DNA from 3 places in the Enterobacter sp. genome. Region 1 is predicted to be linked to each of the others. Evidence: predicted binding sites of a transcription regulator. Region 1 holds the regulator's gene; each other region holds the start of a gene.
The links. Region 1 encodes CRP, which controls carbon source genes, mostly activating them, when cyclic AMP is high. Its sites were predicted from a motif close to ATGTGANNNNNNTCACAT; they were not measured.
Positions count from the first base shown of each region.

Region 2: a site for CRP is predicted at 2,318-2,335, ahead of cdd (cytidine deaminase). Genes of this name have one in related genera too.
Region 3: a site for CRP is predicted at 6,291-6,308, ahead of aaeR (HTH-type transcriptional activator AaeR). Genes of this name have one in related genera too.

Region 1 is NZ_CDRQYH010000005.1:93,599-103,676, forward strand. Features, by position in the region: gene argD (bifunctional acetylornithine/succinyldiaminopimelate transaminase) at 1-812, shown strand, start outside; gene ACWYRJ_RS03235 (YccS/YhfK family putative transporter) at 809-2,896, opposite strand; gene crp (cAMP-activated global transcriptional regulator CRP) at 2,954-3,586, opposite strand; gene ACWYRJ_RS03245 (OsmC family protein) at 3,898-4,302, shown strand; gene ACWYRJ_RS03250 (phosphoribulokinase) at 4,369-5,238, opposite strand; gene ACWYRJ_RS03255 (YheU family protein) at 5,269-5,487, opposite strand; gene ACWYRJ_RS03260 (hydrolase) at 5,484-6,506, opposite strand; gene ACWYRJ_RS03265 (ABC transporter ATP-binding protein) at 6,619-8,523, opposite strand; gene kefG (glutathione-regulated potassium-efflux system ancillary protein KefG) at 8,662-9,213, shown strand; gene kefB (glutathione-regulated potassium-efflux system protein KefB) at 9,213-10,078, shown strand, end outside.
Region 2 is NZ_CDRQYH010000063.1:2,595-12,672, reverse strand. Features, by position in the region: gene ACWYRJ_RS16545 (AraC family transcriptional regulator) at 1-222, opposite strand, end outside; gene ACWYRJ_RS16540 (type 1 glutamine amidotransferase) at 282-986, shown strand; gene ACWYRJ_RS16535 (CidA/LrgA family protein) at 1,177-1,572, shown strand; gene ACWYRJ_RS16530 (CidB/LrgB family autolysis modulator) at 1,569-2,264, shown strand; gene cdd (cytidine deaminase) at 2,394-3,278, shown strand; gene sanA (outer membrane permeability protein SanA) at 3,406-4,122, shown strand; gene ACWYRJ_RS16515 (glutamine synthetase family protein) at 4,247-5,635, shown strand; gene mglC (galactose/methyl galactoside ABC transporter permease MglC) at 5,686-6,696, opposite strand; gene mglA (galactose/methyl galactoside ABC transporter ATP-binding protein MglA) at 6,712-8,232, opposite strand; gene mglB (galactose/glucose ABC transporter substrate-binding protein MglB) at 8,312-9,310, opposite strand; gene galS (HTH-type transcriptional regulator GalS) at 9,605-10,078, opposite strand, start outside.
Region 3 is NZ_CDRQYH010000008.1:30,989-41,066, forward strand. Features, by position in the region: gene yhdP (AsmA2 domain-containing protein YhdP) at 1-3,758, shown strand, start outside; gene tldD (metalloprotease TldD) at 3,843-5,288, shown strand; gene aaeR (HTH-type transcriptional activator AaeR) at 5,347-6,273, opposite strand; gene aaeX (p-hydroxybenzoic acid efflux pump operon protein AaeX) at 6,454-6,657, shown strand; gene aaeA (p-hydroxybenzoic acid efflux pump subunit AaeA) at 6,665-7,597, shown strand; gene aaeB (p-hydroxybenzoic acid efflux pump subunit AaeB) at 7,603-9,570, shown strand; gene ACWYRJ_RS04460 (NAD-dependent succinate-semialdehyde dehydrogenase) at 9,661-10,078, shown strand, end outside.

The sequences.
Region 1 (10,078 bases):
TCCACAACGCCTTCCACGGACGCTCCTTCTTTACCGTCTCTGTTGGCGGCCAGCCGAAGTATTCCGACGGGTTTGGCCCAAAACCGGCCGATATCGTCCACGTGCCGTTTAACGATCTGCACGCGGTGAAAGCGGTGATGGACGACCACACCTGCGCAGTTGTTGTCGAGCCGATCCAGGGTGAAGGCGGCGTGACTGCGGCAACCCCGGAATTCCTGAAAGGGCTGCGCGCGCTGTGCGACGAGCATCAGGCGCTGCTGGTCTTTGATGAAGTGCAGTGCGGGATGGGGCGTACCGGCGATCTGTTCGCTTATATGCACTACGGCGTGACGCCGGATATTCTGACCAGTGCCAAAGCGCTTGGCGGTGGTTTCCCGGTGAGTGCGGTACTGACGACACAGGAGATCGCCTCTGCGTTCCACGTCGGTTCTCACGGCTCCACCTACGGCGGTAACCCGCTGGCCAGCGCCGTGGCGGGTGCCGCATTCGACATCATCAACACGCCAAAGGTGTTGAACGGCGTTAGCGCGAAGCGCGAGCTGTTTGTGAAGCACCTGAAAAAGATTGATGAGCAGTACGACGTGTTCAGCAAGATCCGCGGGATGGGGCTGCTGATTGGCGCCGAGCTGAAGCCGCGGTACAAGGGCCGCGCGCGCGACTTTCTGCACGCCGCCGCTCGCGAAGGGGTGATGGTGCTCAACGCCGGGCCGGACGTGATGCGCTTTGCGCCGTCGCTGGTGGTGGAGGATAAGGATATTGAAGACGGGTTAACCCGCTTTGCCGCGGCGGTTGCGAAGATCGTTAAAGGCTAATATTCGGTTCGTTTCAACCGGCGCGTTAACCAAATGCCGTGATGCGGACGCTGACGCCATGCCACCGACGAAATGGTGTGCATGGTGTTCAGATGCCCCAGCACGCGCTGCAAGTGCTGCTCCAGCGTGCTCATTGGCCCGTGGGTCAACGTCTCCGGCGCTTCCAGAATGTTTGAGTCTCCCGACTCGCCCGGCGCGTCATACTCCAGGCGCTGCTGGCACCTCTGCAACGCAATTTCACATGACTGCAGATAGCGCTGCGCCAGGTCCGGCGTCAGCATCGTGTGCTCGCGCGCCAGCGTGGTCATGGCGTTAATGTGCTCGACGATAAACTGGCTGTGCGTCACCCAGAGCTTCATATCGGCAAGATAGTGCGAGTTAAAGCCTGGCTCCTGCATCGCCTGGTTGAGCGAGTTGAAAAGGGCGTTGTGCGCCTGGTTGACCTTCATGCGCTGATACGCCAGCGGGGACGGCTGCGGGTCGTCGCTCAGGATCAGGCGAATGGCCTGCTGGTCGGCCTCCAGCGCGTCGTGGGCGTTCTGTCTCAGCAGCCCGCTCTGCCATTGCGGCCAGAGCCAGACCATGCCGCCAAAGGCAATCAGGCAGCCGATCAGAGTATCAATCAGCCTGGCGACAATAAACTGTTCGCCATTGAGCGTAAGCAGCTGCAGGGTATATACCGCCGTCACCGTAAAGCCCACCATCGCCCAGCCGTAGTTTTTGCGGATAATTAGATAGCTCACCAGCGTGATCGCCAGCATCCCTGCAAGGGTATAGCCTTCCGGCACGTGGAAGTGCAGCGTCACGCCCGCAATGATCAGTCCGGCCATGGTGCCGCCCGCCCGGTGCAGAATACGCACCCGCGTGGCACCGTAGCCGTTCTGGGTGACAAACAGCACGGTCATTAAGATCCAGTAGGGCTTCGGCAGATGCAGCGCCATGCCCATCAGGCTGGCGGTACTGAGCATCACGCTAATCCTTGCGGCGTTGCGCAGGGCGGAAGATTTAAAAGAAAGATAGCTTTTGAGCGCGGGCAATAACGGCAGCCGTTTTTGCTTATCCGCCATCAGGTCTCGTGGATAAAGCGGACGCTGGGTGCGCAACACCCGGGCGATGCGGCTGAAGTGCCAGGCGGCAAACTGTCCGACCGGGTTATCCGGATGCTGGCGGGCGATTTTCTCCAGCGCGCCGAGCTGTTTATCCATGTTAAAGCGCGTGGGGTAGCGGTGATAGAGAATATCATCGGCCAGCACCCGCAGGCGTGCGGAGACGGACTGCGCGTTCCAGCGGATCACCGCTTCGGCGTGGCTGCGCTCGACCAGCTTTTGCACCTCCTGCGGATGATGAAGGCTAACGGAGATATGTTCCTGCAGATCGAGCCCGACCTGGAAGGTGCGCAGCAGCCGTTTGTATTCGTGATTCTTGTTGGCGGTGAGCATGTGTAGCTGCTGATAGCACTGGCTTATGAGATCCACCACCTTCTGCTGGCGCGTCAGCAGCGGCGGTAAGGATTTTTCCGGATCGGTATGCTGAGTGAGCAGGGTGTATTTGGCCTCGCAGTAATCCGCAAGCTGCACATAGAGCAGGCTCAGGGATTCGCGCAGCGGCTGTTCCCGCCACAGCCAGAACCAAAACCAGTTAAACAGCCCGTACCACAGCGTCCCCAGAGCGTAGATCAGCAGCGGCTCCCACACCGGCATATTCCCGGCGAGACTCAGCGTGAAGATGGCCGCAATCAGCGACGCGGGAAGCAGGCGAGCGTGCAGCGAACTGATTTCCGCCGTGACGCCGAGGGTCATCGCCAGCACGGTCAGGATCAGCGGCAGCGGGATATCACGAGCCAGTAAAAGCTGTACGGCGAGGCTACAGCCCGCAAACAGGCAGCCGCCAACGATCAGGCGTTTGAAAAAGCGCTTATGCGGCGTGTCCAGACCGGCGATGTTGCAGCAGGCGGGCACGAGGGAAAACAGCAGGCCCTGCTGAAGATGTCCGAGGATCAGACCTATGGCCACAGGAAGACACAACACCAGCGTTTGTCGCAGTGCGTAGTTAACTTCCGGGTGATAGATCAGCCTGCGCCACATGGGGAATAGAGACAAAAACGGCGTGACACCTGGCGATGGCACGCCGTTTAAGCGGAATTAACGCGTTCCGTAGACCACGATGGTTTTACCGTGGGCGGAGATCAGGTTTTGATCTTCCAGCATTTTCAGGATACGGCCCACTGTTTCACGGGAGCAACCGACGATCTGACCAATTTCCTGACGGGTAATTTTAATTTGCATGCCGTCCGGGTGGGTCATGGCGTCTGGCTGTTTCGCCAGGTTCAGCAGGGTCTGCGCGATACGGCCGGTAACGTCCAGGAAGGCGAGGTTACCCACTTTCTCTGAGGTGACCTGCAGACGGCGCGCCATCTGGGAAGAAAGACGCATCAGGATGTCAGGGTTAACCTGAATCAGCTGACGGAACTTCTTGTAAGAAATTTCAGCCACTTCACATGCTGTCTTTGCTCGAACCCAGGCGCTACGTTCCTGGCCCTCTTCAAACAGGCCCAGTTCACCGATGAAATCGCCCTGGTTCAGATAAGAAAGGATCATCTCTTTCCCTTCTTCATCTTTGATCAGCACTGCCACCGAGCCTTTAACGATGTAATACAACGTTTCCGCTTTTTCACCCTGGTGAATCAGCGTGCTCTTAGATGGGTACTTATGAATGTGGCAATGAGACAAGAACCATTCGAGAGTCGGGTCTGTTTGCGGTTTGCCAAGCACCATGCGCTGTTATCCTCTGTTATAAGCTGTCACCAGAGTCATCAGATGCATCCGGACTCTGGGGTTGCAATCGAATTCTTACCCATACCCTGGGAAGTCGGCTACCGTAACGTTTCGCAGCCAGTAAAGTTTGATGTCCTCTGCATACATGTGTAACGTCAATGTATTACTGTAGCATCCAGAGTGTTTTAGCATAGCTTTCGCCGCGTGTCTCCTGGTGTCTCGCTTCAGCATGATGCAGGTCGCCTTCCATTGCGAGAAATGTAACGCACGCGTAATCTGTCACCAAAAATGCAACGTTGGAGTTTAAGAATATGCAAGCGCGCGTGAAATGGGTTGAAGGTTTAACGTTCCTGGGCGAGTCCGCGTCAGGGCACCAGATTTTAATGGACGGTAACTCCGGCGATAAAGCGCCAAGCCCAATGGAAATGGTGCTGATGGCGGCAGGCGGATGCAGCGCCATTGACGTGGTGTCGATTCTGCAAAAAGGTCGTCATGACGTGACGGATTGTGAGGTTAAACTCACCTCAGAACGTCGTGAAGAGGCGCCACGTCTGTTCACTCATATTAACCTGCACTTTGTGGTCACGGGTAAAGAACTGAAAGATGCGGCGGTTTCACGTGCGGTGGACCTGTCTGCGGAGAAGTACTGCTCTGTAGCGTTAATGCTGGAGAAAGCGGTAAAAATCACGCATTCGTATGAAGTGATCGAGGCTTGATTGATGGGGCATCGTGCGTGTTGATGCCCTCACCCTAACCCTCTCCCACAGGGAGAGGGAACATGCTCACGCAATCTGTTTCCCTTCCATCAGTCGCTCCACCAGCGGCGTCATGATGAGCTCCATCGCCAGCCCCATTTTTCCGCCCGGTACGACCAGTGTATTCATGTGCGAAATAAACGAGCCCTGCAGCATGGCCAGTAGCCAGGGGTAATCAATGCCTTCGAGATTGCGGAAATGAATCACCACAAAGCTCTCATCCAGGGATGGGATACTTTTGGCGGCAAACGGGTTGGAGGTATCCACCGTCGGCACGCGCTGGAAGTTGATATGGGTGCGGGAGAACTGCGGCGTCAGGAAGTTGATGTAATCTTCCATGGAGCGTACCACCGAGTCCATTACCGCCTCTCGCGAATGGCCACGTTCGCTCATGTCGCGCGTCAGCTTCTGGATCCACTCCAGGTTCACGATAGGGACCACACCGACCAGCAGGTCCACGTGGCGCGCCACGTCGTGTTGCGGGGTGACCACGCCGCCGTGTAATCCTTCGTAAAACAGGACGTCAGTGGGTTCCGGCAGCGGTTGCCATGGGGTAAAAGTTCCCGGCACCTGATTCCAGGGAACGGCTTCATCATAGGTATGCAGATACTTGCGGGACTGCCCTTTGCCGCTCTGACCGTACTCGATAAAGGTTTGTTCCAGCAGGCCGAAGTCGTTGGCCTCCGGGCCGAAGTAGCTGATGTGTTTACCCAGATCGCGCGCCTTACGGATGGCCATGTCCATTTCCGGACGCGTGTAGCGGTGAAAGCTGTCGCCCTCGACCTCCGCCGCACGGAGATTCAGCTGGGCGAAAATCTTGCGAAATGCGAGGCTTGTGGTGGTGGTTCCCGCACCACTCGATCCCGTAACGGCAATAACCGGATGTCTGGCAGACATAGCAACTCCCTGACTGAAAAGGGTGGAAGATCAGCCGTGAAACGCGTTGCGGGGCATGATATTGACCGTCTCATGCAGTTCTGACCACACCAGCACCACGTCGCCGCTTTTCAGCTGGCGCTTTACATCGTTGACCTTTTGCTCAAGCGAGCGTTCCTGTTCACCATAATCGGTGCCTTCGCGTAATACAAAGCTTTCAATCAGATTATCGAGCGTTTCGGGAGCCAGATCCTGCCAGGGAATAATCATTTTGCACCGTCAAGATAAGGGGTTAGCCAGTCAGGAATACGCGCCTCAAGCCACATTTTCGGGCGGCGCAGCGTGCCGCCGATAAACCCGACGTGGCCGCCGTGCTCGGTCAACTGATAGTGAACGTTGTCGGGCAGGAATTCCTGCGCGGGAATCGAGTGATGATCCATAAACGGGTCATCTTTGGCATGAATAATCAGCGTTGGCTGCGTGATCTTGCTGAGCAGCGGCATGGCGCTGCACTGACGATAATAGTCAATCGCATCGGCGAAGCCGTGAATTTTCGCGGTGATCAGGTCGTCGAACTCGCGAATGCGGCGTACCTTTTTCAGCTGGCGCAGGCTGACCGGCAGGGTATCCGGGTAGGCCTTCAGTTTACGTGCCGCGTTGGCCTTCAGGAGGTTGAGGAGGTAACGCTGGTAGACGCGGGAGAAGCCTTTATCCATATGGTAGCTGCACTGCTCGAGCATAAACGGCGCGGAGACAATGACGGCGGCCTCCAGCGGCACGCTTTCGCCCTCTTTGGCCAGCAGACAGGCCAGCATATTGCCGCCCAGCGAGTAGCCCACGGCGGCCGTTGGCACGGTGCCATAATTTTCCCGCAGCCAGTGTAAAAACCACGTCCCGTCTTCTGTTTCACCCGAGTGATAAATGCGTTTCTGACGATTCGGTTCGCCGCTACAGCCGCGAAAATGCATCACCACGCCGAGCCAGCCGCGCGCTTTTGCCGCTTCAATTAGCCCATGGGCATACGGGCTGTGCAGGCTGCCTTCCAGACCGTGAAAGACCACCAGACGCGGCTTATGGCGAGCCTGTTCCGGCGCTTCGCTCCAGGCGAGATCCAGAAAATCACCGTCTGGCAGGTCAAGCCGTTGCCAGTGCGGGGTGAACTGAACCTTGCGGCGGATCAGTCGTGGCAGCATGGTCTGCAAATGGGGATTGGCCACGCCGCGCATAGGCACGAACTCAGTGCTGTCTTCGGCCGCAATGTCGAAGTCTGATGGAATGATTTGGGTCATAAGCGCGATGCTGATTCTTGTCGGAAATTTACGATACTTTCCGAATTGTACCCCGTTTAAGCTGGATTTCCGAACCCGGTACGGATTCTGTTCTTAAAACGGGGTAAACAGGTCAGTCAGCCTGCAGCATCGCTTCCAGCTGTTCCTGCGCGTCGAGCCACGCTATCTCACACTCTTCAAGGCTGGATTTGGTCTTCGCCTGGGTTTGCAGGCAGTCCGTCAGTTCAGCTTTACGGCTCTGGTCATACAGGCCGCTGTCGCCGAGCTTCTCTTCAACATCGGCAAGCGTGGCGTTGAGCTTTTCCATCTCTTTTTCGAGACGGGCTATCTCTTTACGCAGCGGCTGCGTCTGGGTGCGCAGCTCCGCTTCACGGCGCTTCTGGTCTTTACGTGCCTGCGCGCTGTTGGCGTTGTCTTTCGCTGACTCTTCCGGCTGGTTCTCCTGCTTCTGCACGTCCGTCAGCCACTGCTGGTAGTCTTCCAGATCGCCATCGAACGGTTCCACTTTGCCATCGTGCACTAAGTAGAGATCGTCCGTGGTGGAGCGGATCAGGTGACGGTCGTGCGAAACCACAACCAGCGCGCCTTCGAACTCAATCAGCGCTTCGGTCAGCGCCTGACGCATATCGAGATCCAGGTGGTTGGTCGGTTCATCGAGTAGCAGCAGGTTCGGACGCTGCCAGACGATCAGCGCCAGCACCAGACGGGCTTTTTCGCCCCCGGAGAAGCGCTCGGTGTTTTCAGTGACCTTATCGCCCTGGAAGCCGAAGCCGCCGAGGTAGTCGCGCAGCTTCTGCTCCATCTCCTGCGGCGCCAGACGCGCGAGGTGCTGAATCGGGGATTCATCCGCGCGTAAAAATTCCAGCTGATGCTGGGCGAAGTAACCCAGCTTGATGCCCTTCGCCAGGCCAATTTCACCCTTGACCGGGTTAAGCTCGCCCGCCAGCAGTTTGATCAGCGTCGATTTACCGGCACCGTTGCGTCCCAGCAGACCAATACGTGAACCCGGCACCAGGTTGAGCTTGATGGAGTCGAGAATAATGCGGTCGGCATAGCCCGCGCTGACTTTTTCCATCTTCAGCAGCGGGTTCGGCAGGCTTTCCGGGGCGCGGAAGCTGAAATGGAACGGGTTGTCGACGTGCGCCGGGGCGATCATCTCCATGCGTTCCAGCATCTTGATGCGGCTCTGGGCCTGCTTCGCTTTTGAGGCTTTGGCCTTGAAGCGATCCACGAAGCTCTGCAGGTGCGCCACGCGCTGCTGCTGGCTTTCGTACATGGACTGCTGCTGGGCAAGGCGCGTCGCGCGCTGGCGCTCGAAGGAGCTGTAGTTGCCGGTGTACTCGAACATCGTTTGCTGTTCGATATGAATGATTTTATCCACCACCGGGTCGAGGAAGTCTCGGTCGTGGGAGATCAGAATCAGAGTGCCCTGATAGCTCTTGAGCCACTTCTCCAGCCAAATAACCGCATCGAGATCGAGGTGGTTAGTCGGTTCATCGAGCAGCAGCAGGTCAGAGCGGCAGATCAGCGCCTGCGCCAGGTTGAGGCGCATACGCCAGCCGCCGGAGAAGTCGCTGACCGGGCGTTCCAGCTGTTCATTGCTGAAGCCCAGGCCGTGCAGCAGGCTGGAGGCGCGGGAGCGAATGGTCCACGCGTCAATGGCGTCCAGCTTGCCGTGAACGGTGGCGATGGCGTGGCCGTCGTTGCGCTCGTTAGCGGCGTTAAGTTCCGCTTCGAGCTTACGGTACTCACGATCGCCGTCGATAACATAGTCGAGTGCCGGTTCGCTCAGCGCGGGCGTCTCCTGGTTCACCCAGGCGAGCTGCCAGTTCCCCGGGAAGGTGAAGTTACCGCCATCCGCGCTAATCTCGTTTTTCAGCAGCGCCAGCAGGGTGGATTTACCACAGCCGTTTTTGCCGACCAGACCCACTTTCTGGCCCGGGTTGATGGTAGCAGTGGCGTTATCCAGCAGGACGCGCACGCCGCGACGAATTTGTAACGAGGAGAAAACAATCATAGAAGCGCCGTATGTTCCGACTATGTTAATTTGTCATTATGATAATGTAAGGTGTGGGCCATTTTCCGCACCGGGCCGCCATGGTAGCCCAAAACAACAACGATACACAAAAACAGAAACAAGACCGGGAGGGGAATGATGTCTCAGACAGCAAAAGTGCTGCTGCTGTATGCCCATCCGGAATCTCAGGACTCGGTGGCAAACCGGGTGCTGCTTAAGCCGGCCACACAGCTCAGTAACGTGACGGTGCACGATCTCTACGCGCACTATCCTGATTTCTTTATTGATATTCCTTACGAGCAGGAACTGCTGCGTCAGCATGACGTGATTGTGTTCCAGCATCCGCTTTATACCTACAGCTGTCCGGCGCTGCTCAAAGAGTGGCTGGACCGCGTGCTGAGCCGGGGCTTCTCCAGCGGGGTGGGGGGCAACCAGCTGGCGGGAAAGTACTGGCGTAGCGTGATTACGACCGGTGAACCCGAAAGCGCTTACCGCCACGACGGGCTGAACCGTTATCCGATGAGCGACATTCTGCGGCCTTTCGAGCTGACGGCGGCCATGTGCCGTATGCACTGGATGAGCCCGATTATTGTCTACTGGGCCCGTCGTCAGGATCCGAAAGAACTGGCCAGCCACGCCAGAGCCTACGGTGAATGGCTGGCGTCACCGATTCCGGCAGGAGGTCGTTAATGGAAGGATCGAATTTGCTCCTCGCCGGGGTGCTGTTTTTGTTTGCGGCCGTCGTCGCGGTGCCGCTTGCTGCACGTATTGGTATCGGTGCGGTACTGGGGTATCTGCTGGCGGGGATCGCGATTGGCCCCTGGGGACTGGGATTCATCAGCGATGTAGATGAAATTCTCCATTTCTCCGAGCTGGGCGTGGTGTTCCTGATGTTCATCATCGGCCTTGAGCTGAACCCTTCTAAATTGTGGCAGCTCCGACGCTCCATCTTTGGCGTGGGTGCCGCGCAGGTGGTGTTCAGCGCCGCGATTCTGGGGGGCCTGTTAATGCTGACGAATTTCTCCTGGCAGGCGGCGGTGATAGGCGGGATAGGCCTTGCGATGTCGTCAACGGCGATGGCCCTGCAGCTGATGCGCGACAAAGGGATGAATCGCAACGAAGCCGGTCAGCTGGGTTTTTCGGTACTGCTGTTTCAGGATTTAGCGGTGATCCCGGCGCTGGCGCTGGTGCCGCTGCTGGCGGGCTCCGGCGACGACCACTTTGACTGGGCGAAAATTGCCATGAAGGTGCTGGCCTTCGCGGGGATGCTGATTGGCGGACGTTTTCTTTTACGTCCTGTGTTCCGCTTTATTGCCGCGTCGGGCGTGCGCGAGGTCTTTACGGCCGCGACGCTGCTGCTGGTGCTGGGGTCGGCATTGTTTATGGATGCGCTGGGGCTGTCGATGGCGCTCGGGACCTTTATCGCCGGGGTGCTGCTGGCGGAGAGCGAGTATCGGCACGAGCTGGAAATTGCCATCGATCCCTTTAAAGGGCTGCTGTTAGGCCTGTTCTTTATTTCGGTGGGGATGGCGCTCAACCTTGGTGTACTCTATAC
Region 2 (10,078 bases), on a different contig from region 1:
GGTGTGTTCCTGAAAGGGAGGGATCCACAGCGCGCGCTGCGGCGGTATGACCCAACGCTTATTGCCGGTTTCGACCAGCATCACCCCTTTGATGGCAAACAAAAGCTGTCCCTGTGAATGCTGGTGAGGCGGATCCACTTCGCCGCGCGTATAGCTAATAGCCCCTCTGGACCATCCGATGTCATCGTCATGAATTGGCGTTTTATCGATAACGGTTGGCATTTCACATTCCTCCCTTCCACTTATGATACTGCTTGTACACGTAACCGGAGAGAGACGCAATGCACATTCATTTTATCATTCATGAACATTTCGAAGCGCCGGGCGCCTATGAAATCTGGGGTAAAAGCCGCGGCCATACTCTGAGCTACACCAGAGTTTATCAGGGCGATCCTTTACCCGAGGAGCCGGGGACCACGGACCTGCTTATCATCATGGGAGGCCCGCAGTCCCCCGCTACCACGCCTGAGGAATGCCCCTGGTTCGATGCACAGGCGGAGAAGGCACTCATCAGCCGCGCGATAGAGGCAGGTAAAACGGTGATAGGCGTTTGTCTTGGCTCGCAGCTTATCGGCGAAGCGCTGGGGGCAGCGTTTAGCCATAGCCCGGAAAAAGAGATCGGCAAATTTCCCGTCAGGCTCACCGATGCAGGCAAGGCGAACCCGCTGTTTGCGGATTTTGGCCACGAATTGAACGTCGGTCACTGGCATAACGATATGCCTGGGTTGACGCCACAGGCTAAGGTGCTCGCTTACAGCGAGGGCTGTCCCCGCCAGATCGTGCAATACAGCGAACGGGTTTACGGTTTCCAGTGCCATATGGAGCTGACGCCGGAGGTGGTAGAGTTGCTGATTGAGCATTCGCAGAGTGACCTCCGCCGCGCGGGTGAATTCCGTTTTGTCGAAACGGCGGAAAAACTCCGCTCGCATGATTATCGCGAAATGAACCAGGTGCTGTTTTCTTTTCTCGATAAACTGACCGCCTGACGCTGATGCCTTCTCTGGCGCGTTACTTCGCCAGTGCAATTCCTTTCCTCTAAACTATTGCCTGCACCAGTAAGATGATACCGGACGTTCCATTCCGGAATGTCTGGTATGCTCAAAATTCATGATGTGATCCGTGGCACATTTTTAAGTTTAATTGTATGATGAATGCGTTTCAGCAAGGACTATCACCATGAGCAAAACATTGAACATTATCTGGCAATATCTGCGCGCATTCGTCCTGATTTACGCCTGTCTGTATGCCGGGATTTTCATCGCGTCGCTGCTGCCCATCACCATTCCCGGCAGCATTATCGGCATGCTGATCCTCTTTGTGTTGCTGGCGCTGCAAATCCTGCCTGCAAAGTGGGTCAATCCCGGCTGCTTCGTCCTCATTCGCTATATGGCGCTGCTTTTCGTGCCTATCGGCGTCGGGGTCATGCAGTATTTTGATTTGCTCAAGGCCCAGTTCGGCCCGATTGTTGTCTCCTGCTCGGTGAGTACGCTGGTGGTTTTCCTGGTGGTGAGCTGGAGTTCGCATCTGGTGCATGGCGAACGTAACGTGGTCGGGGAGAAAACAAAAAAATGATGGCCAATATCTGGTGGTCGCTGCCGTTAACCCTGGCGGTGTTCTTTGCCGCGCGCAAGCTTGCCGCACGTTTTAAAATGCCGTTGCTGAACCCGCTGCTGGTGGCAATGGTGGTGATTATTCCGTTCCTGCTGCTCACCGGCATTTCTTACGAACGCTACTTTGCCGGCAGCAAAATTTTAAACGACCTGCTGCAGCCCGCCGTTGTGGCGCTCGCCTTTCCTTTATACGAGCAGCTGCACCAGATCCGCGCCCGCTGGAAATCCATCATTACCATCTGCTTTGTCGGCAGCCTGGTGGCGATGATCACCGGTACGTCGGTGGCGCTGTTGATGGGGGCCTCGCCGCAGATTGCCGCCTCTATTCTGCCTAAATCTGTGACCACGCCTATCGCGATGGCGGTTGGGGGTAGCCTCGGCGGGATCCCGGCCATTAGCGCGATGTGCGTCATTTTCGTCGGTATTCTCGGCGCGGTGTTTGGCCACAGCCTGCTGAACGGGATGCGCATTCATACTAAAGCGGCACGAGGTCTGTCGATGGGGACAGCTTCCCACGCCCTGGGCACTGCCCGCTGCGCGGAGCTGGATTATCAGGAAGGGGCGTTTAGCTCGCTGGCGCTGGTGATCTGCGGAATTATCACCTCCCTGCTGGCCCCGTTCATTTTCCCGCTGATTCTGGCGGTGATGGGCTAAAATTTGCGATGCGTCGCGCAAATTTCATTTTGCTTTCATAAGTTGCATACATAATGAGAAGTGGATCACATATAAAGCCCTGGCGGCTCCGTAAACTACCGATCCATTAACCTTTATGAGGCAAACGCCATGCACCCACGTTTTCAAGCTGCTTTCGCCCAGCTTGCAGAGAATTTGCAGTCAGCCCTGGCTCCCGTTCTGGCAGATGCACACTTCCCCGCCCTGCTGACCGCGGAGCAGGTCACGATGCTGAAACAGGCAACGGGACTGGACGAAGACGCGCTGGCTTTCGCACTGCTACCCCTGGCTGCCGCCTGCGCGCGGGCCGATCTCTCCCACTTCAACGTCGGGGCCATTGCGCGCGGCGTCAGCGGTACCTGGTACTTCGGCGGCAACATGGAGTTCCTGGGCGCGACCATGCAGCAAACGGTTCACGCCGAGCAGAGCGCCATCAGCCACGCCTGGCTGCGCGGTGAAAAAGCGCTGAGCGCCATTACCGTTAACTACACTCCGTGCGGCCACTGCCGTCAGTTTATGAACGAGCTGAACAGCGGGCTGCAGCTGCGCATCAATCTGCCGGGCCGCGCGCCGCACACGCTGGGCGATTATCTGCCTGACGCATTTGGTCCGAAAGATCTGGAGATCAAAACGCTGCTGATGGACGATCAGGACCACGGTTACGCCCTGTCCGGCGATGACCTGAGTCAGGCAGCGATTCGCGCGGCGAATAAAAGTCACACGCCATACAGCAAGTCCCCGAGCGGCGTAGCGTTGCAGTGCCGTGATGGCCGAATCTTCACCGGCAGCTATGCGGAAAACGCCGCGTTTAACCCAACCCTGCCACCGCTGCAGGGCGCGCTTAACCTGCTGAGCCTGAACGGCTATGATTATCCGGACATTCAGCGCGCCATTCTGGCTGAGATTGCCGATGCGCCGCTGATCCAGTGGGATGCCACCGCCGCAACGCTCAAAGCGCTGGGCTGCACGACGATCGACCGCGTACTGCTGGCGTAATCCTTCCGGCGGGCAAAAATGCCCGCCCGTTTGCTGAAAAACCCCTCAGTTGAGTCGCTGTTTCTTGCGCTAACCAGGCGGGTAAAGTAGCCTGAGTTAAATTTCACCTTCGGTACGAGCCATCTGCATGTTAAAGCGCGTTTTTTACAGCCTGTCTGTCCTGGTCGGCATACTGCTGTTGATCGTGCTGGGGCTCGACCGCTGGATGAGCTGGAAAACCGCCCCCTACATCTTTGATGACCTGCAGGACCTGCCGTATCGTCAGGTTGGCGTGGTGCTCGGCACCGCCAAGTATTACCGCACAGGCGTAATCAATCAGTATTATCGTTACCGCATCCAGGGCGCGCTGAACGCCTACAACAGCGGCAAGGTGAACTACCTGCTGCTGAGCGGCGATAACGCCCTGCAAAGCTACAATGAACCGGTGACGATGCGTAAGGACCTGATTGCCGCGGGCGTGGATCCGGCCGATATCGTGCTCGACTACGCCGGGTTCCGCACCCTGGACTCCATCGTGCGCACGCGCAAAGTCTTCGACACCAACGACTTCATCATCATCACCCAGCGCTTCCACTGCGAGCGCGCGCTGTTTATCGCCCTGCATATGGGCATTCAGGCGCAGTGCTACGCGGTGCCGTCGCCAAAAGATATGATGAGCGTGCGCGTGCGCGAGTTCGGCGCCCGCTTTGGTGCCCTGGCCGATCTGTATATCTTCAAACGCGAACCGCGCTTTTTAGGCCCTCTGGTGCCGATTCCGGCGATGCACGCAGTGCCGGAAGACGCGCAGGGTTACCCGGCCGTCACGCCCGAGCAGCTGCTCGATATGCAAAAAAAAGAGAAATAACGGGACCGCCTTTATACTTTCTTTACGGCCGGCCTGACGCTTTTTATCTCCCCTTTACGTCTGCTCTTTTAAGCTGAGTTCACTGCCGCTACGGCTTCATTGAAGAATGACTATGAACTCGATAATGAATACGTTTTTCCTTAAAAGTCTCCGCCCCTACTTTAACTTTCCCGGTTTATCACTCCCTGGCGCACTTAATTCTGGTCTCTGGCTGGATGAAAAAATTGACGCCCTGCAGCACAACGTTGCCGTGGAAGTGGCCGATTACCTGGAACGCTACCCGCAAACGAAACATGTTGACGTTTATCTGAACGATATCAACGGCACGATGCGCGGCAAGCGCCTCTCGGTAGAGAGCATGCTGCCCCTGGAAAAAGGCTGTTATTTTCCCCTTTCCGTCTACTCGATGGATCAGAAAGGAAAAATTGCCGCGCCGCTTTATGATGAACCCGACCGGCTGTGCGTCCCGGTCGCCGGCTCCCTGCGCCCCTGTCCGCAGGATCCGGAGCACGCCGCGCAGATCATGCTGACGATGAAGGACAGCGACGATAACCCCTGCCCGCTTGAGCCGCGCGTGATACTGCAGAACGTACTGGCCCGCTTCCACCAGCACGACCTCTTCCCGGTTATTGCACCTGAAATTGAGTTCTATCTGACGGGACATAACGATCGCGATCCGCAAAATCAGGGCTGTTTTCATATGGATACCTCGTCGGCGCATGCGGCGCTGTTTGACGAGCTGGAACAGCTGGCCCACCTGCAGCGCATCCCGCTGTCAGGGGTCGTGGCGGAAGCCGAGTCCGGACAGTACGAATTAAACCTGAAGCACAGCCATCGCGTCGTTGAGGTCTGCGATAACGTGCTGGCGCTTCGTCGCCTGACCCGTTACGTTGCTGAAAAGCACGGTCTGCAGGCCAACTTTATGGCTAAGCCTTTCAGCCAGCTGGCCGGCAGCGGTTTGCACTTCCATTTCAGCCTGAACAATCGTCACGGCGAAAACGTCTTTGCTTCCCCGGTGAACGCGCTTAACAGCATGATACGTTTGTGCGTCGCGGGCCAGCTGGCGCTGATGCCCGCATCCGTCGCCATTCTTGCGCCAGGCGTCAACGCGTTTCGTCGCCTGCGTAAAAGCCTGACGGAACCCGTCTTTAACTCCTGGGGCTATAACACCCGCTCCGCCGCCCTGCGTATTCCCTGCTCGGATGAGAGTAACCGTCGTATCGAGTACCGGCTGGCCGGGGCCGATGCGAATCCGTATCTGGTGGCGGCCACTATCCTGACCGGCATGCTGTACGGGCTGGAACATATCGACGAGGGGGATCTCCCTGAACCGCAGCACGACCAACCGGAACTGCCGCTGTTCCAGCAGGAGGCGATTGAGGCCTTTGCCCGCTGTCAGTATCTCACCGACAGCCTGGGCGATGCCTTTTCCGAACAGTGGGTCGCCTGCAAGCTCTCTGAACTCGACTGGTTTGAGCGCATTGTGACCCGAGAGGAGTCCCATCTGGCATAGAGCATAAAAAAAGCCCGCTCGGTGAGCGGGCCGGGTATGGAGAGAGACGATTACTTCTTACGGGCGTACTTCAGTGAATCCAGCGCAACCGCGAAGATAATGATGGCGCCCTTGATGATGTACTGCCAGTACGGGTTCACGCCGATATAGGTCAACCCGTAGTTGATGACGGTGAAAATGATCACACCGGTCACCACGCCCAGTACCGTACCCACACCGCCGCTGAAGGAGACGCCGCCCACCACGCAGGCTGCGATCGCATCCAGCTCATACATGAAGCCGAGGTTGTTGGTAGCAGAGCCGATACGGCCCGCTTCCAGCATCCCGCCGAAGGCGTAGAACACGCCGGACAGGGCATAGATGATGAGCAGGTTCAGGGCTACGTTAACGCCGGAGACTTTCGCCGCTTCCGGGTTACCGCCGATGGCGAAGATGTTTTTGCCGAAGCGCGTTTTGTTCCACAGGATCCAGACGAAGGCCACCGCAATCAGCGCATAGAAGGTGATGTACGACAGGCGGAAGCTGCCAAGCGCAATAAACCCTTGCGTAAAGGTCGAGAAGCCGCTGTCAAAGCCCGAGATTGGCGAAGCACCGACGAAGTCGTAGTACAGGGAGTTGATACCGTAAACGATGATCATCGTACCCAGGGTGGTGATAAACGGCGTCACGTTCAGGTAGGCGATGATAATTCCGTTGATCAGACCAATCACCGCACCGATGGCGCAGACAATCAGGATCACCACGAAAATCGGCATGGTGGCCATTTCCGGGAAGACCTTGTTAGCGTTTTCCATCGACTGCAGCAGGGTTGCCGCGATAACCGCCGCCAGACCCACCTGGCGACCGGCAGAAAGGTCCGTCCCCTGGGTCACGATCAGGCCCGCCACGCCCAGCGCAATGATAATACGCACGGAGGACTGGGTCAGAATGTTACTCAGGTTCAGCAGGCTTAAGAACGTAGGGTCCTGGAAAATGATGATTGCCAGCAAGACTAAAAGAACAACGTAAATACCGCCTTCTTTCAGGTAAGTGAGAAAACTTTTTTTATTTAACGCACTCATGAGGAGCCCCTGATCTTAAAGGTGCAAAGACGCAAGACGCAAAATTTCGTTTTGCGTTGTCGTTTTGGTGTCAACAATACCGGCGACGAGACCATTGCTCATAACCAGAATACGATCCGTGATCCCTAACAATTCCGGCATTTCGGAAGAAATAATAATGATCCCTTTATTCTTTTTCGCCAGCTCGGCAATCAGCTGATAAATTTCAAACTTCGCGCCGACGTCAATACCGCGGGTAGGTTCATCCAGCATCAGAATTTCTGGCTGGGTTAATAACCAACGGCCGATAATCACTTTCTGCTGGTTACCGCCTGACAGCGAACCAATTTGGGTGCGATGGCCTGGCGTTTTCACGCGCATGGAGTCAATCACCCATTGGGTATCGCTTTTCATGCGGGAGTTATCCAGCAGCCCGACTTTGTTTTTGTAATTGCGAATGTTAGAAATTAACGAGTTAAAGTTAATATCCAGATAAGCATAAATACCGGTCGAACGACGCTCTTCCGTCACCAGCGCGAAACCATTATTAATAGCTTCGTTGGCGTTGTGGTTGTTAATTTTCTTACCGTGCAGCGTAATAGTGCCTTCGGCTTTCTCACGGATACCGAACAGGGTTTCCACGATATCGGTACGTTTTGCCCCGACCAGGCCGGCAATCCCCAGGATTTCACCTTTATGCAGGTCGAAGGAGACATCGCGTATAGACGGCTGACGTAACGAGGTCAGGTTGCGCACTTCCAGAATCACTTCACCCGGCTTGTTTTCTTTGTCAGGGAAGCGCTGGTTCAGGGAACGGCCGACCATCATGGCGATGATCTTGTCCATGTCCAGCCCTTCCAGCGGCTGCGTGGCAATCCACTGACCGTCGCGCAGGATGGTGATCTCATCGCACAGCTGGAAGATCTCTTCCATTTTGTGGGAGATGTACACAATGCCGCAGCCGCGATCTTTTAGCTTACGAATAATGGTAAAAAGGTGGTTAACCTCTTTTTCCGTTAATGACGATGTCGGTTCATCCATGATAACGATTTTCGCATCATAGGAGAACGCTTTGGCGATTTCGATCATCTGCATCTGGGAGACGGATAATGTTCCCACGCGGGCACGCGGATCGATATCAATATCCAGCTCGTCGAAAATCGCCTTGGTGTCGCGATACATTTTGTCCTGATCGACAAAGACACCTTTGGTTGGATAACGTCCCAACCACATGTTATCCATAACTGAACGCTGCAGCACCAGGTTTAATTCCTGGTGAACCATCGAGATACCGTTTTCCAGTGCTTCTTTCGCTGAATGGAAATCGATCTCTTTCCCCTGAAAAAGAATGCTGCCAGAATCTTTTTGATAGATCCCAAAAAGACATTTTAATAATGTTGATTTACCCGCACCGTTCTCCCCCATTAAGGCATGAATAGAGTGAGGACGAACTTTTAAATTAACATTATCGAGTGCCTTAACACCGGGAAATGACTTGTTGATACCGCTCATTTCCAACAGGTATTCACCGGATGACTGAGTTGTTGTGCTGACCATAATTATACCTTGTTGGCCTCGCATATCGCGTTATAAAAGGGCGCAACGAATTGCGCCCAGTGGAGACAGTACCGCTAACTTATTTACCGATAAACTCAGCCAGGTTGGACTGGTCTACGCCCACGTAAGGTACGCGAACAATTTTGTTGTCAATTTTCCAGTTGGTGCCATCTGCCGCGCCTTTGCCATCGGCGAGGTTTTTCGCCAGATCGAAGGTGGCTTTCGCCTGGTTGTTGGCATCGTTCAGCACGGTACCGGCCATCGCACCGGATTTAACCAGCGCCAGCGCTTCTGGCAGTGCATCCACGCCGAATACCGGGATTGAGGATTTGTTGTGTGCTTTCAGCGCTTCTACCGCACCCATTGCCATCGCATCGTTGTTGGCGATAACGACTTCGATTTTGTTGGCATTAGGGCCGGAAAGCCACGCGTCCATCTTATCTTTCGCCTGAGCGGTATCCCACATCGCGGTATCTAACGCCAGCTGCTGGGTTTTCAGGCCTTTGTCGTTCAGCTCTTTGATAACGTAGGTAGTACGCGCTTCAGCATCCGGGTGGCCTGGCTCGCCTTTCAGCAGCACGAACTGAATCTGACCGTCTTTATTCAGGTCCCAGTTCGGGTTCGCCGCCCAGTGTTTCGCGATCAAATCGCCCTGAATAATACCGGACTCTTTGGAGTCAGTACCGACGTAATACGCTTTGTCGTAGCTATCCAGCGCCTTACGGGAAGGTTCTTTGTTGAAGAAGACGATCGGCACGTTCTGACCGCGCGCTTTTTCAATGACCGTGCCTGCTGCAGCCGGGTCAACCAGGTTGATGGCTAGGGCTTTCACGCCTTTCGCCAGCAGAACGTCGATCTGGTCGTTCTGTTTGGACTGGTCATTCTGGGAGTCGTTCATCAGAAGCTGAACGTCTGGCGCTGCTTTCGCATCTTTCTCAATCGCTTTACGCACAACAGACATGAAGTTGTCGTCGTATTTATAGATGGTCACACCAATACGGGTATCCGCAGCGTGCGCTGCTGCACCAAAAAGCATGCTTGCCATTACAGCAGACAGGGTCAACACCTTCTTATTCATGGTATCTCCGGTTTTTTTATGCAGGGTAGTTCTTGTGAATAACGATCGGCGGGCAGGTGTTAATAAAACGTTACTGACAGCCGAAGTTCACTTATAAAATTTCTCTCTTCCGTGTTCGGTAACGCTCCAGAAATGCGTTTTATTCGTTGTTTGCGGCACATTGGCTATAGTGAAAGTGAATAATCACTGTTACATAGCGTTTCAGCCCCTAAAACGCTGACATCATAGTCAGCGCCTTGTTAAGATACTGTGAATTTACTCACAGATTGAAAACGGTTACATCACCTGATCTAATCAGTTAGTGATCGGAACCACAATTTGCCGAGCAGCGACGGAGTGGCGACGTACTAAAGTCGGCATGAAACAGTGCGTTGCGCCCGGATCCAGCAGCCCTGCCGCTCCCTGTAACGCCAGCTCAGTCGCCAGTTTCGCCATAGAGGCAATGGGGTAGCGCACCGTTGTCAGCTGCGGGTCGGTGTAACGGGCAATCGGGATATCATCAAAACCAATGAGTGATAAATGCTGTGGCACCGCAATGCCGTTATCCTTCAGTGCCGTCAGGGCGCCAGCCGCCATGCTGTCGTTATAGGCAAACACCGCAGACAGCTGCAGATTGCGGCCCAGCAGCTCCACCATCGCCGCTTCACCGCCCTGCATGTCCGGCGTGCCGGTCCCCACCCAGCTTTCGGATGGCGTAATGCCGTGCTCTTTCAGGGCATTTTGCCAGCCTTCGTGCCGCAGTTCGTCATCTTCAATCTGATGGCTGGA
Region 3 (10,078 bases), on a different contig from region 1:
TCGTGATTGTCGCGTTGCTCGTGAGCGGGCTACGCCTCGTTTTACCGCATCTGGACAGCTGGCGTCCGCAGCTGCTGGCGAAAATCGAATCCACCACCGGCGTGCCGGTGAACGTAAGTCAGGTTAGCGCTAACTGGCAGAATTTTGGCCCGACGCTCGATGTCCGTGATATCAACGCCAGCCTGAAAGATGGCGGCTACCTGAAAATCAAACGCGTGACCCTGGCGCTGGACGTCTGGCAAAGCCTGCTGCATTTGCGCTGGCAGTTTCGCGATCTCACCTTTTATCAGCTTCAGTTTCTGACCAATACGCCGCTGTCTGGCGGCGATAGCGGTCAGGGTCTTGAAGCTAACCGCTTCAGCGATCTTTTCCTCCGCCAGTTCGATCATTTCGATCTGCGCGACAGCGAAGTGAGCTTTATTACCCTTTCCGGGCAGCGCGCCGAGCTGGCGATCCCGCAGCTTACCTGGCTTAACGGTAAGGATCGGCACCGCGCCGAGGGGCAGGTCAATCTCTCAAGCCTGAACGGCCAGCACGGCGTGATGCAGGTACGCATGGATCTGCGTGACGATGACGGCCTGTTAAATAACGGCAAAGTCTGGCTTCAGGCCGACGATGTGGACGTCAAGCCGTGGCTTGGCGACTGGCTCCAGCAAAACATGCAGCTGGAAACGGCCCGCTTCAGCCTTGAGGGCTGGTTGACCCTGACGAAAGGCGAATTTGCCAGCGGTGATATCTGGCTCAAGCAGGGGGGCGCGAGCTGGAAAGGCGAAAAACAACAGCATCAGCTTTCCGTCGATAACCTCACCGCGCACGTGACGCAGGAGAAAGAGGGCTGGCAGTTTGCCATTCCCGATACGCGCATCACGATGGACGGCAAGCCGTGGCCGCGCGGTGCGCTGACGCTGGCCTGGATGCCGGAGCAGGACGTTGGCGGCACGGCCAGTAAACGCAGCGACGAGCTGCGCATCCGTGCCAGTAACCTGGATTTGGCCGCCATTGAAGGGCTACGCTCGATGGCGGCAAAGCTCTCTCCTGACCTGGGCGAGATCTGGCTGGCTACGCAGCCGAGCGGAAAGATAGATTCTCTGGCGCTGGATATCCCACTTCAGGCGACCGAAAAAACCCGTTTCCAGGCGACATGGAAAGATCTTGCCTGGAAGCAGTGGAAGCTGCTGCCGGGGGCGGAGCACTTTAGCGGCAAGCTGGAAGGCAGCGTGGAGAACGGCAGGCTGACGGTTGATATGCACGACGCCAAAATGCCTTACGAGACGGTCTTCCGTGCGCCGCTGGAAATCGAACAGGGCAACGCAGTGCTTAACTGGCTCCGTAACGATAAGGGTTTCCAGCTCGATGGCCGGCATATCGACGTCAAAGCGAAAGCGGTGCACGCGCGCGGCGATTTTCGCTATCTGCAGCCTGAAGGCGATGAGCCATGGCTGGGGATTCTGGCCGGGATCAGTACCGATGATGGCTCCCAGGCCTGGCGCTATTTCCCTGAAAACCTGATGGGGAAAGCGCTGGTAGACTATCTCAGCGGCGCGATTCAGGGCGGTCAGGCGGATAATGCCACGCTGGTCTACGGCGGTAATCCCCATCTGTTCCCGTACAAACACAATGAAGGTCAGTTCCAGGTTCTGGTCCCGCTGCATGACGCTACCTTCGCGTTCCAGCCGGGCTGGCCCGCGCTGAAAAAGCTGGATATCGAACTTAATTTCCTCAATGACGGACTCTGGATGAAGTCCGACAGCGTGGCGCTGGGCGGCGTGACGGCCAGCAATCTGACGGCCAACATCCCGGATTACTCCAAAGAGAAGCTGCTGATTGATGCCGAGATCAACGGTCCCGGTAAGGCGGTAGGACCGTACTTTGAGGAGACGCCGCTGAAAGAGTCACTGGCGGCGACGCTTCAGCAGCTGCAGCTTGATGGCGATGTGAATGCTCGCTTACATCTTGATATCCCGCTGGACGGAGAGATGACCACCGCCAAAGGTGATGTCCGCCTGAAGAATAACAGCCTGTTCATCAAACCCCTTGAAAGCACGCTGAAAAATCTCAGCGGGCAGTTCAGCTTTGAGAACGGTAACCTGAAGAGCGAGCCGCTTACTGCCAGCTGGTTTAATCAGCCCGTGAATATCGACTTCACGACCACAGAGGGTGAAAAGGCTTATCAGGTGGCCGTCAATCTGGACGGTAACTGGCAGCCAGCGCGTATGGACGTCCTGCCGAAGCCCATTGAGGCGTCGGTGGATGGCGCGGTCGCCTGGCAGGGTAAAGTGGCAATCGACCTGCCTTATCACGCGGGAGCCCAGTATAAGGTCGACATCACGGGTGACCTGAAGAATATTCGAAGCCAGCTGCCAGCGCCGCTGGATAAACAGGCCGGACAGCCGCTGCCGGTAAAGCTGAACGTCGATGGCAACCTGAACAGCTTCGCACTGACCGGCAGCGCGGGCGGGACAAACCACTTCAACAGCCGCTGGTTGCTTAACCGCAAGCTCACCCTCGACAAAGCCATCTGGACAACGGATAGCCGCTCCACGCCGCCGCTGCCGGAGCAGACGGGCGTTGAGCTGAATCTCCCACCGATGGACGGTGCAGAGTGGCTAGCGCTGTTCCAGAAAGGCGTTGGGCAAAACGTTGATGAAACCGCCCAGTTCCCGCAAACCATTACCGTACGTACGCCTTCGCTGATGCTGGGCGGGCAGCAGTGGAACAACCTGAGCATCGTCTCGCAGCCTGGCGCTAACGGCACGAAGGTAGAGGCCCAGGGCAGAGAGATCAACGGTACTTTGACCATGCGCAATCACGCGCCATGGCAGGCGGCGATTCGCTATCTCTACTACAACCCGGCAAGCGCCACGAGCGGGAAAGATAAACCGGCGGAAGCGTCTCCGCTGAGTAATGCCTCCCGCGTCGATTTTAGCGGCTGGCCCGATCTCCAGCTGCGCTGCGCTGAGTGCTGGCTGTGGGGGCAGAAATATGGCCGTATTGACGGTGATTTCACTATTCAGGCCAACACGCTTACGCTCTCCGGTGGCCTGGTTGATACCGGCTTTGGCCGCATGACGGCCGCAGGGGAATGGGTGAATAACCCGGGCGAACAGCGAACGTCCCTCAAGGGTGACATTAAAGGCAACAAGCTGGATGCGGCAGCCAATTTCTTTGGTATCAGCACGCCGCTGCGCGGCTCGTCATTTGACGTCGATTACGATCTTCACTGGCGTGACGCTCCGTGGAAGCCGGATGAGGCCTCGCTGAACGGCATTCTGAAAACCCACTTTGGTAAAGGTGAGATCGCCGACGTGAGCACGGGGCGCGCCGGGCAGATCCTGCGCCTGCTGAGTTTTGATGCGCTGCTGCGCAAGCTGCGCTTCGATTTCAGCGATACGTTCAGCGAAGGTTTCTACTACGATTCCATCCGCAGTACGGCATGGATTAAGGACGGCGTTCTGCATACGGACGATACTCTGGTGGATGGCCTGGAAGCGGATATCGCCATGAAAGGCTCGGTCAACCTCGTGCGCCGCGAACTGGATATGGAAGCCGTGGTGGCACCGGAAATTTCCGCGAGCGTGGGCGTTGCGGCGGCCTTTGTGGTGAACCCGATTGTCGGTGCGGCGGTGTTTGCCGCCAGCAAAGTGCTGGGGCCGCTGTGGAGCAAGGTCTCCATTCTGCGCTACCGCATTACCGGTCCGGTCGATAAACCGCAGATTAACGAGGTGCTGCGCCAGCCGCGCAAAGATGCACAGCAATGATTTGACGTGGGCAGGTAATTGCCTCACTCTCAATAAATACGATCTTTATACCGCCACGGGCGGCAACGAACGAGTAGCAATACGATGAGTCTGAACCTGGTAAGTGAACATTTGCTCGCAGCGAACGGCCTGAATCATCAGGACCTGTTCTCCATTCTTGGTCAACTGACCGAACGCCGTCTCGACTACGGCGACCTTTATTTCCAGTCGAGCTATCACGAATCCTGGGTTTTAGAAGACAGCATCATTAAAGATGGCTCTTACAACATCGACCAGGGCGTCGGCGTCCGCGCCGTCAGCGGCGAGAAAACCGGTTTTGCCTATGCCGATCAGATTAGCCTGGCTGCACTTGAGCAGAGCGCGCAGGCCGCGCGTACCATTGTGCGTGATACCGGCGATGGTCGCGTGAAAACCCTTGGAGAAGTGCAGCACTCTGCGCTCTATACCAGCATCGATCCTCTGCAAAGCATGAGCCGTGAAGAGAAGCTGGATATCCTGCGTCGCGTGGACAAAGTCGCCCGTGCGGCGGATAAACGCGTGCAGGAAGTTTCAGCCAGCCTGAGCGGTGTGTATGAACTGATTCTGGTGGCGGCAACGGACGGCACTCTGGCGGCAGACGTTCGCCCGCTGGTACGTCTCTCCATCAGCGTGCAGGTCGACGATGATGGTAAGCGCGAGCGCGGCTCAAGCGGTGGCGGCGGTCGTTTCGGCTATGACTGGTTCCTGGGCGACGTTGACGGTGAAGCGCGCGCTGACGCGTGGGCAAAAGAAGCCGTGCGCATGGCGCTGGTGAATCTGAATGCCGTCGCGGCGCCGGCGGGCTCATTCCCGGTGGTACTGGGTGCTGGCTGGCCGGGCGTGCTGCTGCACGAGGCGGTAGGCCACGGCCTGGAAGGCGACTTTAACCGTCGCGGGACGTCGGTCTTCAGCGGTCAGATCGGGCAGCTTGTCTCCTCTGAACTGTGCACCGTGGTGGATGACGGCACCATGCTTGACCGTCGCGGCTCGGTGGCTATCGACGATGAAGGTACGCCCGGCCAGTACAACGTGCTGATCGAAAATGGCGTGCTGAAAGGCTACATGCAGGACAAACTCAACGCGCGCCTGATGGGCGTCGCGCCGACGGGCAACGGACGCCGTGAATCTTACGCGCATCTGCCGATGCCGCGTATGACCAATACCTACATGCTGCCGGGTAAATCCACGCCGCAGGAGATTATCGAATCCGTAGATTACGGTATCTTTGCGCCTAACTTTGGCGGCGGCCAGGTGGACATTACCTCCGGTAAGTTTGTCTTCTCTACTTCAGAAGCGTACCTGATCGAGAAGGGCAAAGTGACCAAAGCGGTGAAAGGTGCGACGCTGATTGGCTCCGGTATTGAAGCCATGCAGCAGATCTCGATGGTCGGTAACGATCTGAAACTGGATAACGGCGTGGGCGTCTGCGGTAAAGAGGGCCAGAGCCTGCCGGTTGGCGTGGGCCAGCCAACGCTGAAAGTGGACAACCTGACGGTGGGCGGCACGGCGTAAGTTTTCCCGTCACTCTAACCCTCTCCCAAACCGGGAGAGGTGTCTCGAATTACAAAACCTATTCTTTCCTTCTTCCCCGCATCCCCTGAAACAGCTCTGCTACGTCCACAAAATACTCGGTCAGATAGTTAATACACACCTGCACCTTTAGCGGGAGTTTGTCTTTTTCGGTATACAGGGCGTACACCGGACGCGGATCGGACTGGTAGCGCGGGAAGAGGATCTCAAGCACGCCGCTGTTGATCTCGTTGATCACCCACATTAACGGCACGTAGGCAATCCCGGCGCCGGCCACCAGCCAGCGCGAAATGGTCATCGGATCGTTAGTGACAAATCGCCCTTCCGGCAGCAGTTTGGTGGAGATCCCTTCCGGGGCAATCAGCTCAAATTCATTGTCGGGCCGCACGCTGTATTCCAGCCACGAGTGGTTGGTGAGATCGGCGGGTTTCTCCGGAACACCGTACTGGGCCAGATAGCTCTTGGAAGCGCAGACGACCATCGGCATGCTGCCCAGCCGACGCGAGAACAGGCTGGAATCCTGCAGCGCGCCGACGCGGATCACCACGTCCAGACCGTCGGCAATCAGGTCCGGTGCCGGGATACCCGTCACCAGATTAACGGTAAGCCCGGGATACTCTTTCAGCATATCCGCCGTCATGGCAGCGAGAACATTTTGTGCCATAGTTGAAGAACACCCGATGCGCAGCGTGCCGATGGGGGTGTTGTTGAAGGCGTAGAGCTGTTCGTGAACATCCTGCACTTCCAGCAGCATACGGCGACAGCCCTGATAGTAAATTTTGCCCGCTTCCGTCAGGCCAATGCTGCGGGTGCTACGGTTGAGCAGCTTGACCTGAAGCTCATCTTCCAGTTTGGACACCGTCTGGCTGATGGATGAGACGCTCATCTGAAGCTGGCGTGCAGCGGCGGTAAAGGAGCCCAGTTCAACCACTTTGGCGAAGACCGACATGCGTTTTAAACGTTCCATTGTTCACTCTGGCTTAAAAGTGATTTAGATCACATATTATAGATAACAGCATAACAGTTACGTTAATATATTATTTATTACATAACGGCTGCGCCATTCTCGCCCGGCGTTTCTTGCTCTCCTGCGATGGCGCGCGCTAAAAAAATTCTGAAGCCTGCACTCTCTCTAATCAAGGTCAACATGAGTCTGTTTCCCGTTATCGTGGTGTTCGGTCTGTCCTTCCCACCGATATTTTTCGAGCTTCTTTTATCACTGGCGATCTTCTGGCTGGTGCGCAAGGTGCTGGTCCCTACCGGGATCTACGATTTCGTCTGGCACCCTGCATTGTTCAATACCGCGCTGTATTGCTGCCTGTTTTACCTGATATCGCGCATGTTTGTCTGAGGTTGATGTGAAAACGCTAACAAGAAAAATCTCCCGCACTGCCATCACCATGGCGCTGGTTATCCTCGCCTTCATCGCTATTTTCCGCGCCTGGGTCTATTACACTGAATCACCGTGGACGCGTGATGCACGCTTCAGCGCCGATGTGGTGGCAATCGCTCCTGACGTGGCCGGTCTTATTACGGCCGTCAACGTTCACGATAACCAACTGGTGAAAAAAGATCAGGTCCTGTTCACCATCGACCAGCCTCGTTACCAGAAAGCGCTGGAAGAGGCGGAAGCGGACGTGGCCTATTACCAGGCGCTGGCTGCGGAGAAACGCCGCGAGGCTGGCCGCCGTAACCAGCTTGGCGTTCAGGCAATGTCCCGTGAAGAGATTGACCAGTCCAACAACGTGCTGCAAACCGTGCTGCACCAGCTGGCGAAAGCGCAGGCAACGCGCGATCTGGCGAAGCTCGATCTCGAGCGTACCGTGATCCGCGCGCCGTCCGATGGCTGGGTGACCAACCTTAACGTCTATGCCGGGGAATTCATTACCCGTGGCTCAACCGCCGTGGCGCTGGTGAAACAGAACTCCTTCTACGTACTCGCCTATATGGAAGAGACCAAGCTGGAAGGCGTACGCCCGGGCTACCGGGCAGAAATTACGCCGCTGGGCAGCAATCGCGTCTTTAAAGGAACTGTCGACAGCGTCGCCGCAGGGGTGACTAACTCCAGCAGTTCGAATGATGCCAAAGGGATGGCAACGGTGGATTCCAACCTCGAGTGGGTGCGTCTGGCCCAGCGCGTGCCGGTCCGTATCCATCTGGACGAACAGCAGGGCAACCTGTGGCCTGCGGGTACCACGGCGACGGTGGTGATTACCGGTGAAAAAGATCGGGATGCCAGCCAGGACTCGTTCTTCCGTAAAATCGCCCACCGTCTGCGCGAGTTTGGTTAATCGCTATGGGCATCTTTTCCATCGCCAGCCAGCACATTCGCTTCGCCGTGAAGCTGGCGTGTGCCATTGTGCTGGCGCTGTTTGTTGGCTTTCACTTCCAGCTTGAAACCCCTCGCTGGGCAGTGCTGACGGCTGCTATTGTCGCGGCGGGTCCGGCCTTTGCCGCGGGTGGGGAACCCTATTCAGGCGCGATCCGCTATCGCGGGATGCTGCGTATCATCGGGACGTTCATCGGCTGTCTCGCGGCGCTCACCATTATTATTCTGATGATCCGCACGCCGCTGCTGATGCTGATGGTGTGCTGTATCTGGGCGGGTTTTTGCACCTGGATCTCGTCTCTGGTGAAAGTGGAGAACTCCTACGCCTGGGGGCTGGCGGGCTATACCGCGCTGATTATTATCATCACCATTCAGTCCGAGCCGCTGCTCGCCCCGCAGTTTGCGGTTGAGCGCTGCAGCGAGATTGTCATTGGTATCGTGAGTGCGATTGTCGCGGATCTGCTGTTCTCTCCGCGCTCCATCAAGCAGGAAGTCGACCGTGAGCTTGACGCGCTGATCGTTGCTCAATACCAGCTGATGCAGCTGTGTATTAAACACGGCGACAGCGAAGAGGTCGATAAAGCCTGGAGCGGGCTTGTTCGTCGCACGCAGGCGCTGGAAGGGATGCGCAGCAACCTTAACATGGAGTCCTCGCGCTGGGCCCGCGCAAATCGTCGCCTTAAAGCCCTCAATACTGTCTCTCTGACGCTGATTACCCAGGCATGTGAAACCTATCTGATTCAGAACACCCGGCCGGAAGCGGTCACCGATACGTTCCGCGAACTGTTCGCCGAGCCGGTGGAAACCGTGCAGGACGTGCATAAGCAGCTTAAGCGTATGCGCCGGGTGATTGCCTGGACTGGGGAGCGCGACACGCCGGTAACGATCTACACCTGGGTCGGCGCCGCGACGCGCTACCTGCTGCTGAAACGCGGCGTGATTGGTAACACCAAAATCAGCGCGGCAGAAGAAGAGGTACTGCAGGGCGAAGTGGTGATCAAGGCGGAATCCGCTGAGCGCCATCACGCGATGGTCAACTTCTGGCGTACGACTCTTGCCTGTATGCTCGGCACGTTGTTCTGGCTGTGGACGGGCTGGACGTCCGGCAACGGCGCGATGGTGATGATTGCCGTCGTTACCGCACTGGCGATGCGTCTGCCTAATCCGCGTATGGTCGCCATCGATTTCCTGTACGGCGCCATTGCCGCCCTGCCGATAGGCGCGTTCTATTTCCTGGTCATCATCCCTTCGACGCAGCAGAGCATGCTGCTGCTCTGTATTAGCCTGGCGGTAATGGCGTTCTTTATCGGCATTGAAGTGCAAAAGCGGCGCCTGGGATCGCTGGGTGCGCTGGCGAGTACGATTAACATCATCGTGCTCGATAACCCCATGACCTTCCATTTCAGCCAGTTCCTGGACAGTGCGTTAGGTCAGCTGGTGGGCTGTTTCCTGGCCATGATGGTGATACTGCTGGTGCGGGATAACTCGCAGGCAAGAACGGGCCGCGTGCTGTTGAACCAGTTCGTGTCGGCTGCCGTGTCGTCTTTGACAACCAATACCGCGCGCCGTAAAGAGAACCACCTTCCCGCGCTCTACCAGCAGCTGTTTTTACTGCTGAACAAGTTCCCGGGCGACATCGCGAAATTCCGCCTGGCGTTAACCCTGATCATCGCGCACCAGCGTTTGCGTAACGCGCCCGTGCCGATCAACGACGATCTGTCGGCCTTCCACCGCCAGTTACGTCGTACCGCCGATCATGTGCTTTCCGCTGGCAGCGATGACAAACGGCGTCGTTACTTTACGCAGCTGCTTGAAGAGCTCGATGTCTATCAGGAAAAGCTCAAGCACTGGGAAGCGCCGCCTCAGGTGACCGAGCCGGTAGGAAGGCTAGTGTTTATGCTGCATCGCTACCAGAATGCCCTCACGGATAACTGACTGAAGTAAAAAAACCGACGCCAAAAGCGTCGGTTTTTTTGTGGCTATACTTATTCCAGCACGTTCTTACATTTCAGAAAGGGAGGACACATGACGACCCAGGCGCTTCAGGACCACATCCTTTTTCAGACCGGCTATCTGGTCAACGGAATCTGGAAAACGCTGGATACGACCTTCGATGTGTTTAACCCCGCTACCGGGGAAGTCATCGCGAAAGTTGCCAAAGCGGGTAAATCACAAACCGAAGAGGCTATCGCAGCGGCCACCAAAGCCTTCCCGGCATGGCGTGCCAAAACCGCGAAAGAACGCTCGGCGATTCTATACCGCTGGTATGAATTGATTATTGAGAATAAAAGCTGGCTCGGGCGGTTAATGACCACCGAACAGGGCAAACCCCTGAAAGAAGCGGAGGGCGAAGTGGAGTACGCCGCCAGCTTTATCCAGTGGTTTGCCGAAGAGGCTAAACGCGCGAATGGTGAAATTATTCCACCGATCAAACCTGGCTCAC